Regions from separate parts of the Epilithonimonas pallida genome, predicted to be linked through region 1. Evidence: riboswitches for the same ligand, from Rfam matches in the RefSeq annotation. Region 1 holds a riboswitch; the other holds the start of a gene.

Region 1 (6,129 bases):
GAATAAATCGCCGCCATTCCTGTTGCAAAAGCGTAACCGGATTCTGCACCTTCCATTTTTGTGATTTTATCAACAAATTCGGTGACGTTGGGATTACTGAAACGGCTGTAAAGATTTTTGTCTTTTTCTTCTGCAAAACTCGCACGCATATCTTCCGCATCTTCAAATACGAAGCTTGACGTGAGATATAACGGCGTGGAATGTTCGTCAAACTGAGTTCTCTCGGTTTGAGTTCTTATGGCTAGAGTTTCAAAATTTTCACTCATATTATTATCTTTAATTATTATCTTTAATTGTACTCTGTACAAAATTTATTTTGTTTCACTTAATCTTAAAATATCTCCGAAAACGCCTCTGGCAGTCACCTTGGCTCCGGCTCCGGCTCCCATAATGACAATTGGATTCTCGCCATAACTTTCTGTGTAGATTTCGAAAATAGAATCGGAACCTTTAAGTTGTCCTAATGCCGAATTGGCTGGCACGGAAATTAATTTGACATCCAGCTCTCCTTTTTCTTTTTGTAAATCGCCGTGCAAATCGCCGACATATCTTAACACGTGGTCTGGTTGCTGATTTTCTTTGATGCTTTGATATTCATCGTTTAATTCTTCCAATCTTGAAAGGAATTCTTCTTTGGAAACTGACAGCAGAGTTTCCGGAACAAGATTCTGAATATTGATGTCATCAAATTCATTAATCAAATCCAGCTCTCTTGCCAGAATCAACAATTTTCTTGCGACATCATTTCCAGATAAATCTTCGCGTGGGTCCGGTTCGGTAAAACCTTTTTCCAGAGCTTCGTTGATAATGGTTGAGAATTTATCGTTACGAAGCGAAAAATTATTGAAAACATAACTTAATGTTCCGGAAAAAACACCTTTGATTCTCGTGATATTTTCTCCTGAAAGATGCAATAATTTAATTGTATCAATTAGAGGTAAACCAGCACCAACATTGGTTTCATAGAGGTATTTCTTTTTATTTTTTTCTAATAATTTCCTGAAATTTCGATATTCTGAGATGGGTAGTGTGTTATAGATTTTGTTGGAACCCACGACATCAAATCCATTCTCCACAAAAACCGGATAACTTTTCACAAAATCCTTACTCGCTGTATTATCTACCATCACCAAATTTTCCAAATGATGTTCATTTACAAAATCTACCAAAGACTGGACACTGGATTCTGTTTGAGAATATTTAATTTTCTGTCTCCAATCGCTTCCGAAACCTGCTTTGTTGAAAGCTACTTTCCTGGAATTGGCAATTGCAACGATTTTCAAATCCACTCTTTTACGATTCAGAATATCATAAGCTGAATCCAGAATCTGCTCAACCAAAGTTCCGCCAACATTACCGTGACCAATTAACGCAAGATGAACGGTTTTCGGTTTTCCGTAGATTTCGGTTTCGATGATATTTTTTGTGATTTCGGTCTGATTTCCGGTTACTACAATGTTGACTCTTCCGGCAGAAGCGATTTGACTCAACAACAAAGGGAAAATTTTATTTCTCTGAAGCTCTGATAAAATCTTGTTATAATTATCCGAAACAAATCCGATCACACTAAGATTTTCAATACTATAAATATTGCTAACGTGACCTTCGGCTTTTTCTTTTTCAAATTCTTTTTTCAAAACATCCACTGCATCCTGCGCATCATCTTCATCGACCAAGACAGAAATTCCGTTTTCAATCGCTTGCTGGGAAATTACACCAACGCTGATTCCGCCTCCATTCAAAGCATTAAAAATACGTGAATCCACGCCGATTTGTCCAAGGAAATCTTTTCCTTCGAAATTCACTAAAGCTTTGTTTCTATAAATATTAATTGCGTTCTTGTCTGTCATCAGTTCAAAAAAATAGGTTTTAAAATTGTGTTCAGTTGTTGGTATTCCATCAGGAAAGCGTCGTGTCCGTGAATAGATTTTATTTCGTGATACTGAACATTTCTGTTTTTATTTAGTAAAAAATCGTAAGTATTCTTAATTTCAAAAGCGGGATAAAAAAGGTCCGAATCTACTGCTACTAAATGGATCTCTGCATTGATATTTTCCAATTCATTTTGCTTTCCATTAATGTTCATCAGAAGATGATTAACGAGTTTGTAAGCCTTTAAACTAAACCTTTCGTTTAATCGTTTTCCGTGAAAATTGAGCCAGTCGTGAGATTTCAGAATTTTCTTTTCGGAATCGATTTCCCGGTTGAATCTTGAGTTAAGTGATTCCGGTGTTCTGTAGCATAACATGGCGTGAACTCTGGCTTTTTCAAGAGGCTTATCTTCTGATTCTAACAAGAATTTCTGAACCAGACATTGAGAATGCAACCAATCCGACGTTTTGAAATCTGTCGCAACCGGGATGAATTTTTCGACTAAATTATTGTCTAAAGCCAGCATTTCCCAACCGATTGAGCCTCCAATTGAGCCTCCAACCAAAGCGAATAAGTTTTTGACTTTAAGTTTTTGCAATCCTTGCAGAAAAACCGATGCAATATCCTGAACTGTGAAATCTTCATAATTATCAATGAAAAATCCGTCAAAACCATTGCCTGGAATATTGAAACAAATTACTGTGAATCGGTTTGTATCAATTAATTTTCCTTCTCCAACCAAAGATTTCCACCAACCATTTTCGCCGGCAACATCAGAGTTTCCTGTCAAAGCGTGATTGATCAAAACAACGGGAGCCGAATACAGTTCTTTTCCGAAAAGCTGATAGCTTAACGGGATATCGAGAACTTTTCCGTTCTGAGTTTCGAAGTGTTGAATGTTGATATGTTGTAGCTTTTTTTCCAATTTTGTCTTGTAAAAAATTGAAAATGCTACAGGAAATGTAGAATAAATGTCTAGGTTATCTTTTCTGCCATTGCAGATAGAATTTAGCACCTTCTTCGTTCCCGAAGGGTTGCCAAGGTTTCACAGAGTCTAATCTCTCCACCTTTCTCGATAACATTTTCAATATGTGAATGAACAAATCTGGGCGCAAAGATAGATAAGAAATTGTTATTTTTCCAAATAAACTGAAAAAAGTCAGTATAAATTTTTTATTAACAATCCAATTTAAGAAATTTATAACAGCAATTGTGTACAATATTTGCTTAACCAACTTCACCAAAAAAATAAACAATGAACATTAATCTTAATAAACAAGTTGCTATTGTTACAGGTTCCAGCAGCGGAATAGGAAAAGGAATCGCTATCAGTCTGGCAAAATCCGGGGCCATTGTTATCGTGAATCATTCATCGGAACATTCTCGTCCGGAAGCTGAAGATACCCTGAAAACCATTGAGGAAAACGGTGGCGAAGGATTGATTATTCAATGTGATGTGAGTAAGGAAGACCAAGTTTTGGCGATGTTTCAAACGACTATTAATCAATACGGAACCGTTGATATTCTCATTAATAATGCCGGTTTACAGCAAGACGCAGCCTTTGTTGATATGACTCTGGAACAATGGCAAAAAGTGATTGATGTAAATCTTACAGGACAATTTCTTTGTTCGCGGGAAGCGATTAAAGAATTCTTAAAACGCGGAATGACCGATAAATCCAAAGCATTGGGAAAAATCATCAACATCAGCAGTGTTCACGAAACAATCCCTTGGGCCGGACACGCTAATTATGCTTCCAGCAAAGGAGCGCTTAGAATGCTGATGCAAACGCTGGCACAGGAATATGGGAAACAAAAAATCCGTGTGAATAATATTTGTCCCGGTGCTATCCAAACACCAATCAACAAATCGGCTTGGGATAATGAAAAATCTCTTGATGCACTAATGACGCTGATTCCGTATGACAGAATCGGGCAACCGGAAGATATTGGGAATTTAGCCGTATTTTTGGCAAGTGATTATTCGGATTATATTACCGGTGCGAGTATCTATGTGGATGGCGGAATGACAACGCTGGAAAGTTTTGCGGATAACGGATAATTAATTGTTAATGATGAATATAAATTATTAATGGTTTTTAATTCGTTGAAAGAAGTGAGAATCTTCAACATAGCCCCGATGGGAACGGCATCCTTTTTTGTTTTTTTTTAGATTCTTCGATAAGCTCAGAATGACAAATGTTGTAAAAAAACAAAAAAGATATAGTGGAGAGCGGGTTGGGATGTTCTAGCAAAGATACAACCGTGTTGCTCCTAATAAAAAGAATAATTATTGTCAAAAAATAATTAGAAAAATGAATGAAGAAGAAAAATTAAAAAATCCGAATTGGAAAAAGTGGGGACCTTACGTGAGCCACCGCCAATGGGGAAATGTACGCGAAGATTACAGTACCAACGGCGATGCTTGGGGATTTACCGGTCATGATACAGCGGAAGCCTGGACCTACCGATGGGCTGAGGAAGGCATCGCAGGAATCTCTGATGAGAAACAGCAATTGTGCTTTGCGCTTTCTTTTTGGAATAAAAATGATTGCAGAGTCAAGGAACGTTTTTTCGGATTGAGCAATTATCAGGGAAATCACGGTGAAGATATCAAGGAAATCTTTTATTATCTCGATAACACGCCTTCTCATAGCTATATGAAGATGGTTTACAAATACCCCATCAATGCGTTTCCGTACGATGACCTCATCAATACAAATGCACAACGCTCCAACAAAGACCCGGAATATGAAATCATTGACACAGGAATCTTCGACAATGATGAATATTTTGACATCTTTATTGAATATGCAAAAGCCGGCGAAGACGATTTTTTAATAAGGGTCGATGTCCATAACAGAAGTAATAAATCTGCGCCAATCGTGGTTTTGCCAACAGTCTGGTACAGAAATAACTGGATGTGGGGTTATAATGATTACAAAGGGCAACTCGGTTTTTCTAAACAAGGCGAAATAGATGTTCATCATAATAGTCTTAGTATAAAGAAATTATATTCCAGAAACAGAAATGTGGATGCGTTGTTTTGTGAAAATGAAACGAATCGCGCAAGGTTATTCAATCTTCCGAAAACAGAAGGTTTTTTCAAGGATGGAATTAATCAATATATAACGAAAGGGCTTGATACAGTTAATCCGTCCAAAACTGGAACAAAAGCATCTCTTCATTGTGAAGAAATCATAGAAGCGAACAGCAATAAGGTTTTCGAATTCCGATTGTCGCCCCATATTATGGAGGATGCGTTCTGGGATTTTGATGAAATTGTTTCGAGACGAAAACAAGAAGCCGACGAATTTTACGCCAACATCCAAAAAGACATCGATGACGAAGACGAGAAGAATGTTCAAAGACAGGCTTTTGCAGGTTTGCTTTGGAACAAACAATTCTATCATTACAACATCGGAAAATGGCTGAAAGGCGACCCTAATTTCCCGATCCAACGAAAAGGTTTCGTACGAAACAGCGACTGGGAACATCTTCATAACAAAGACATCATCTCGATGCCCGATAAATGGGAATATCCCTGGTATGCAACCTGGGATTTGGCATTCCATTGTGTAAGTTTTTCTGTAATTGATTCGGAATTTGCAAAGAATCAATTGGTTACATTGACCAAAGAATGGTATATGCATCCGAATGGGCAATTACCTGCCTATGAATGGAATTTTGATGATGTGAATCCACCGGTTCACGCCTGGGCAACATTCCGTGTTTTTAAAATCGATGAAAAAAATAGTGGAAAACCGGATTTAGCTTTTCTGGAAAGAGTTTTCCAGAAGTTATTGTTGAATTTCACCTGGTGGGTTAACCGGAAGGATTACAACGGAAATAACCTTTTCGGAGGCGGATTCCTTGGTCTGGATAATATCGGAGCGTTCGATAGAAATATGGAATTGGGCGACGGCGAACATCTTGAACAAGCCGATGGAACCAGTTGGATGGCGATGTATGCCCTGAATATGATGCGTATCGCAATGGAACTGGCAACCTACAATCCGGTTTATGAAGATATGGCCATTAAGTTTTTTGAGCATTATCTTTATATCGCTGAAGCTATGGAAAACATTGGTGATGCCAAGCAAGGACTTTGGAACGAAGAGGACGGATTTTTCTACGACTTACTCCAGCTTTCCAACGGAGACAGTGTGAATCTGAAACTGAGAAGCATTGTTGGATTGATCCCGATGTTTGCTGTGGAAGTTGTGGAACATAGTCTCTTGGAAAAACTTCCCGAAT
Region 2 (6,129 bases), on a different contig from region 1:
AAAGATGGTAATTCGGGATTCTTCCGCCAATGATGATGGATTTGAGATTAAGGATTTCGCACAATTCTTTTCTGGCATCATACAATCGTCGTCCTAATCTTAACGCACGGAATTCCGGGTCGACAAAAACTTCGATTCCGTAAAGAACATTCGCGTTGTTGCTGTGGGTATTAAATGTTTCATTGCCGGTGATCTCGTTATAAGTATGCTGGTCTCCGAACAGTTCGTATTGAACAATGATTGATAATGCCGCTGCGGCTAATTTTCCGTCCACTAAAATACAGATCTGACCTTCTGCGAAAATTGAAGTCAGCTTCTGGATGTTACGCTTGCTCCAGACATTGTCATCAATCTCCGGATAGGCTTTCTGCATTGCTTCTGTCAATTCGTCGTAATCGTCAATGCTTAATTTTCTGATTTCTATCTGCATTACCTATATTTTTTTATTGATTAACCACAAAAGTTACAAAAGAAGAATTTTAAATTATTAAGTTAATTAAAATAAACTTTTAGTAAGTTATTTTTCTTTAAGGATTTATCTTATCAAAAGAATTGTGTCTTTTGTAGTTTTATGTATATTTTTTGATTAATATTTCTTTCAGTTGTTTCATGCCTTCCGTTGCAGAGGATTTAATATAATTCTCATTTTTTGTAAAAGAGTTGGGGTTTTCAAGATTGGGATCGATGACAAAAATCTCGCAATGCCGCGGCGCATATCTAATAACCGAAGCGGCCGGGTAAACTTGCATAGATGTTCCTATAACCAAAAATAAATCCGCTTCTGAAGCGATTTTAATTGCATTGTCCATTTCCGGAACCATTTCTCCAAACCAGACGATATGTGGACGAAGTTGCGAGCCATCGGAATGTAAATTACCAATAATTATGTCTTCTTCCCAATCCAGGATTTCATTTTCATCCGAAGAAGATCTTGCTTTTCTGAGTTCACCATGAAGATGTATGATCTTTGTAGAGCCGCCGCGTTCGTGCAAGTCATCTACATTTTGTGTGATGATATGAACGTCAAAATGGTTTTCCAGTTCGGCTAAAATTTTGTGTGCTTCGTTGGGTTCTACTTCTTTCAATTGTCTTCGCCTGGCATTATAAAAATCCAGTACCAACTTAGGATTTCTTGCAAAGCCTTCGGGTGATGCAACATCTTCGATGCGATAATTTTCCCAAAGTCCGTTGTAATCTCTGAAGGTTTTAATCCCACTTTCGGCAGAAATTCCCGCTCCTGATAACACCACTAATTTTTTCAACTTATTCAAGAATTTTCTTTAAATATAATGAATTTTCTATTGCAGAAGTTCCCCAGGTGTTATTAAAATAGATGTAAAACTCTTGATTGGTATTACTGATTTCTTGTGCGAGATTATCAAGAAATTCTTCCGAATAAGGCGATTTGTATAGTGTCGGTTTTCCATGCAGACGATAATATCCGATTTTGGAATTTGTAATAATCACATCTTCAGGGATTTTTCCGGGAAAACTAACGCCGCAAAAAATCCATTGATATTTCTTGAATAAATTGAAAATTTCATCATTCCACCAGGATTGATGTCTGAACTCAACTGCAACTAGAAACTCGCCAGGTAAAGTTTTATTGAGCCAGTTGATGTTGTTTTCTGTGCAATGAAAAGATGATGGAAATTGAATCAGAAATCCGGCTAATTTGTGTCCCATATTTTCATCAATCAGTTTACAAAAATCTGAACATTCATCTTTTTTACTTTCCGAATAACCGAAATGGGAAATAGCTTTGGGGATTTTAATAAAGAATTTAAAATCATCTGGCGTTTCATCATTCCATTTTTTAAGTGTTTTTGCTGTTGGCTTTCTGTAAAATGTACTGTTGATTTCTACCGTATTATATGTTTTGGAATATAATTTCAGAAAATCTTTATTCTGAGAATCTTCAGGGTATAGTGAGCCTTTCCAATCTGTATTATAGAATCCGGAGCAACCAATATGATATTTCTGTTTAGAACTTTTCATGAAAATTTAAAAATAATTTTTGTGCCAAATAGCAGTTTATCAATACTTTTTTGAGTCATAAAAATCGAATATGATATTTATCATACCAAAATAGTATGATATAATGATTTTAGTTAATACTTTTGCCTCGTGATAATGAATTGCTGTCATACTTATTAAGAAAGACCGAGGGAACTGGCCCATTGAAGTCTTGACAACCTGCCGATTTGGTAAGGTGTTACATTCAGCCTTTGAAAAAAGGAAAGATAAGTTGAAAATGTTAATTACGGTTGTGATGCCGTCTCAATATAACTTCTTTCAGACTTGTCTGGGAGAAGTTTTCTTTTTTATATAAAACGTAAAATTTAAAGATATGATTCAAAAAACTATGAACAGATCCGGAAGAAAAGCTGTGTTGTCTACTGCAGTTGTTTTCTTTTCAGGAATTTATTTAACTCAGGCTCAGGAAACAAAGCCTGTGAAAGATTCTACTTCTGATAAACAAATTGAAGAAGTGGTTTTAGTTGGTTCCAGAAGCGGTGGACGTTCCAAAGCGGACAGCCCGGTTCCTGTGGATGTTTTCAACCTGAAAGATATTCAACAATCTTTGCCTCAAACTAATATTAATCAGATCCTTAATACGATTGCACCATCATTTACATCAACCATACAAACCAATGCAGACGGTTCTGACCATCTTGATCCTGCTCAGTTAAGAGGTTTGGGTCCAGACCAGACTCTGGTTTTGGTGAATGGAAAAAGAAGACACACCTCAGCACTTGTCAATGTGAACGGGACGCCGGGAAGAGGAACAGTGGGAACGGATCTTAATGCCATTCCGGCTTTTGCTTTGAGCAGAATTGAAGTTTTGAGAGATGGCGCTTCGGCTCAGTATGGTTCTGATGCCATTGCCGGAGTTATGAACCTGCAATTGAAAAGAGATACAGGAAAACTGACAGGCCAACTGAATTATGGAGGTTATCTCACGCCTGCAGCCAATGACCACACGGGAAATTATGATGGACAGCAATTTCAATTAGATTTGAATTATGGAAACAAAATTGGAAAAAGAGGAGGTTTTTATAATATTACGTGGTCTTCGCAGTTTCGTGATCCGACCAGAAGAGCCGGAACAGAAAGCGCTCCAATATATAATGCTTATAATGCCATCGAAAAAAGAGCTGCGGAAAATGGCGTGAATCTTTCTTCTTATTTCAATAACATCAATAATCTGAAAGGAACGGCTGGTGAACAGGATTTCGTCAATCTGATCCATCAATATGCGCAAGGTATTAGTTATTTTAATTCGATTTCTCCAAATCTTCAGTCTAACATCCAGTCTGCAAATAGCATAACGGCTTTGCAAAATGTTCTTAAAACATCAGCATTTACGACAGATCAGTTAAACTATTTAACAGATCAGGAGTTGGCATACAGAGGTCAAACCAGAAAAGATTTTAACCAACAGGTTGGGCAATCGAAACTGAACAATCATCAGCTGTTTGCAAATATAGAAGTACCGTTAAATGACGATTGGAAAGTCTACACTTTCGGTGGTTATTCCATTAGAGATGGTGCGTCAGGTGGATTTTACAGGAGACCGACACAGGCAAGAACGTTTACCGGATTGTATATCGATGGTTATTTGCCGGAGATTCATACCAAGATTCAGGATGTATCTTTGTCTGCCGGAATCAAAGGAAAATGGAACGGCTGGAATGTGGACTTCAGTAACACCTTCGGGCAGAACAGTTTTGATTATACGATTGAAAATACGGGGAATACAAGTTTGAGATTCAATTCTCCAAGTTCCTTCAACGCCGGTGGATTGCAATTTTTGCAGAATACAATTAATTTGGATTTCAGCAAACAATTTGATGTTTTTGAAGGTCTGAATGTCGCTTTCGGAGCAGAGCAGCGTCACGAGAATTTTAAAGAAAATCCAGGTGAAGAAGCTTCTTACACGGCTTACGATATTTATGGTAATCCACAGACACCGACAACATCAAGTTCTGATAAACCAACCGACTTTTTTGGTGCAGCATTGCCGGGAAGTTCTCAGGTTTTTGCAGGTTTCCGGGAAGCTAACAGAACTGACAAAAACAGAAATGCTTATGCGGCTTATGCTGATCTGGAATTCAATTTTACCAATTGGCTTTTGGTAGATGCAGCGGTTCGTTACGAGGATTATTCGGATTTTGGTTCGACTTTCAATTACAAACTGGCGTCAAGAATCAAATTAACGGATGATCTTAATTTCCGATTTGCAGGTTCCACAGGCTTCAGAGCGCCGTCTATACATCAGATTTATTACAATACAACATCAACATTATTTACGTCTCTTCCTGGAAGTAATCTGCCGCAATTGGTAGAAGTTGGAACTTTCAGTAATGACTCAACCATTGCAACAGGGTTGGGAATCAATAAATTAAAACAAGAAACTTCTAAATCCGTAAGCACTGGTTTTACATATAAAATCCCGGCTTTGAATTTGAATATTACTGCAGATGCGTATTTTATCAGAATCGATGATAGAATTGCTTTAACCGACCAATTTTCAAGACCTACGGATTTACAAATTCAAAATAATCCGAATCTTGGCCCGGTTCGGGATGCGATGGATGCTGCTAATGTTAATGCTGCTCAGTTTTTTGCCAACTCTATTGATACAGAAACAAAAGGTCTGGATGTGGTCATCAGTCATAATTACAGAACTGGCGCTATAAAATTGAATAACGATTTTGCCATCAATTTTAATAGAACCAAAAAAGTCGGCGATATTCACGCTTCCGATTTGTTGAAGAATGCAGGGTTGGAAAACACCTATTTCGGAGAGAAATCAAGAGTTTATCTAGAGGACTCGGTTCCAAAGGTGAAAGCGAGTTTGTCTAATAATTTAAAATGGAATGATTTCAATTTCTATCTGAGAAATACTTACTACGGAAAAGTTTATGGTGCAGATGGTATCAATGGAAATGCTTACGAACATCAATTAATTTCAGATAAGATTATTACCGATTTGTCTATAGGTTACGATATCAACAAGAATTTTAATTTAACTATTGGAACAAACAATTTATTTGATATTTATCCGACTAAAAATGTGACAAGTTCTACGAATAATGATCAATTTATCTATTCTAGATCAACATCACAGTTCGGACAGAACGGCAGATATGTGTTTAGCAAGTTGACCGTTTCTTTTTAACATGAAATTTTTTTAAGGTTTTTATTTTGTTTTGAATGGCATCTGGAATTTTCCAGATGCCTTTTTTTGTTTAACACAAGGACAAAAAATATAAGTTAAGCTTTAGAGCACAAAGCATTTCATCATTAAAAATAAAAATCTTAAAACATTTTCGAAAATAAATTGGGCTTCGTGCCTTTGTGTTTAACTTAAATATCCAGTTTCGCATTATTCAACCTCAAAGAATTCAGAATGACGGAAACAGAACTGAAGCTCATCGCCGCCGCCGCAATCATTGGGCTTAACAAAATTCCGAAGAAAGGATAGAGCAGACCAGCAGCTAACGGAATTCCTAAAACATTATAAATAAAAGCAAAGAATAAATTTTCTTTAATGTTTTTAAGCAGTTTTTCACTTAGGATTTTTGATTTTGCAACTCCAAGAATGTCGCCTTTTAATAGTGTGATTTCAGCACTTTCAATTGCTGCATCTGTTCCCGTTCCCATTGCAATTCCGATATTGGATTGAGCCAAAGCCGGTGCATCATTGATTCCGTCTCCTGTCATTGCTACGATTTTCCCTTCATTTTGAAGTTTTTTGATTTCGTTCATTTTATCTTCCGGAAGACAATTGGCTTTGAAGTTTGTGATTCCAAGTTCTGTTGCCACTGCTTTTGCGGTGTGTCCGTTGTCTCCGGTCATCATTATCACTTCGATGTTTTGAGAATGGAGATAATTGATAGCTTGTTTTGAAGTCGTTTTTATTTTATCTGAAAAGCTTAAGAATCCAAGAACTTTTCCGTCTTTTGCGAGATAAGAAATCGTTTTAACTTCATCTTGTTTTACAATGACTTTTTGTTTTAATGATTCAGGAATTTCTATATTGAAGTGTTTTAATAATGCTTCATTTCCAAGTAAAATTTCTTCATTATTGATTCTTCCTTTTACGCCTTTTCCGGAAATATT

What was found. Region 1 has a riboswitch for S-adenosylmethionine ahead of QOL71_RS05880 (alpha/beta fold hydrolase). Riboswitches for the same ligand answer to the same signal wherever they lie in the genome.
Region 2: it holds a riboswitch for S-adenosylmethionine, as region 1 does, so the genes downstream of both, QOL71_RS16690 (TonB-dependent receptor plug domain-containing protein) here and QOL71_RS05880 (alpha/beta fold hydrolase) in region 1, are expected to answer to the same signal.

The regions. Positions count from the first base shown of each region.
Region 1 covers NZ_FXUO01000002.1:587,268-593,396, reverse strand. The annotation lists gene QOL71_RS05890 (O-succinylhomoserine sulfhydrylase) at 1-266, opposite strand, end outside; gene QOL71_RS05885 (ACT domain-containing protein) at 312-1,850, opposite strand; gene QOL71_RS05880 (alpha/beta fold hydrolase) at 1,850-2,797, opposite strand; SAM riboswitch class I at 2,850-2,954, opposite strand; gene QOL71_RS05875 (glucose 1-dehydrogenase) at 3,128-3,934, shown strand; gene QOL71_RS05870 (MGH1-like glycoside hydrolase domain-containing protein) at 4,188-6,129, shown strand, end outside.
Region 2 covers NZ_FXUO01000011.1:15,689-21,817, forward strand. The annotation lists gene QOL71_RS16675 (carbon-nitrogen hydrolase family protein) at 1-430, opposite strand, end outside; gene QOL71_RS16680 (SIR2 family NAD-dependent protein deacylase) at 570-1,262, opposite strand; gene QOL71_RS16685 (DUF72 domain-containing protein) at 1,264-1,998, opposite strand; SAM riboswitch class I at 2,148-2,250, shown strand; gene QOL71_RS16690 (TonB-dependent receptor plug domain-containing protein) at 2,366-5,185, shown strand; gene QOL71_RS16695 (copper-transporting P-type ATPase) at 5,374-6,129, opposite strand, start outside.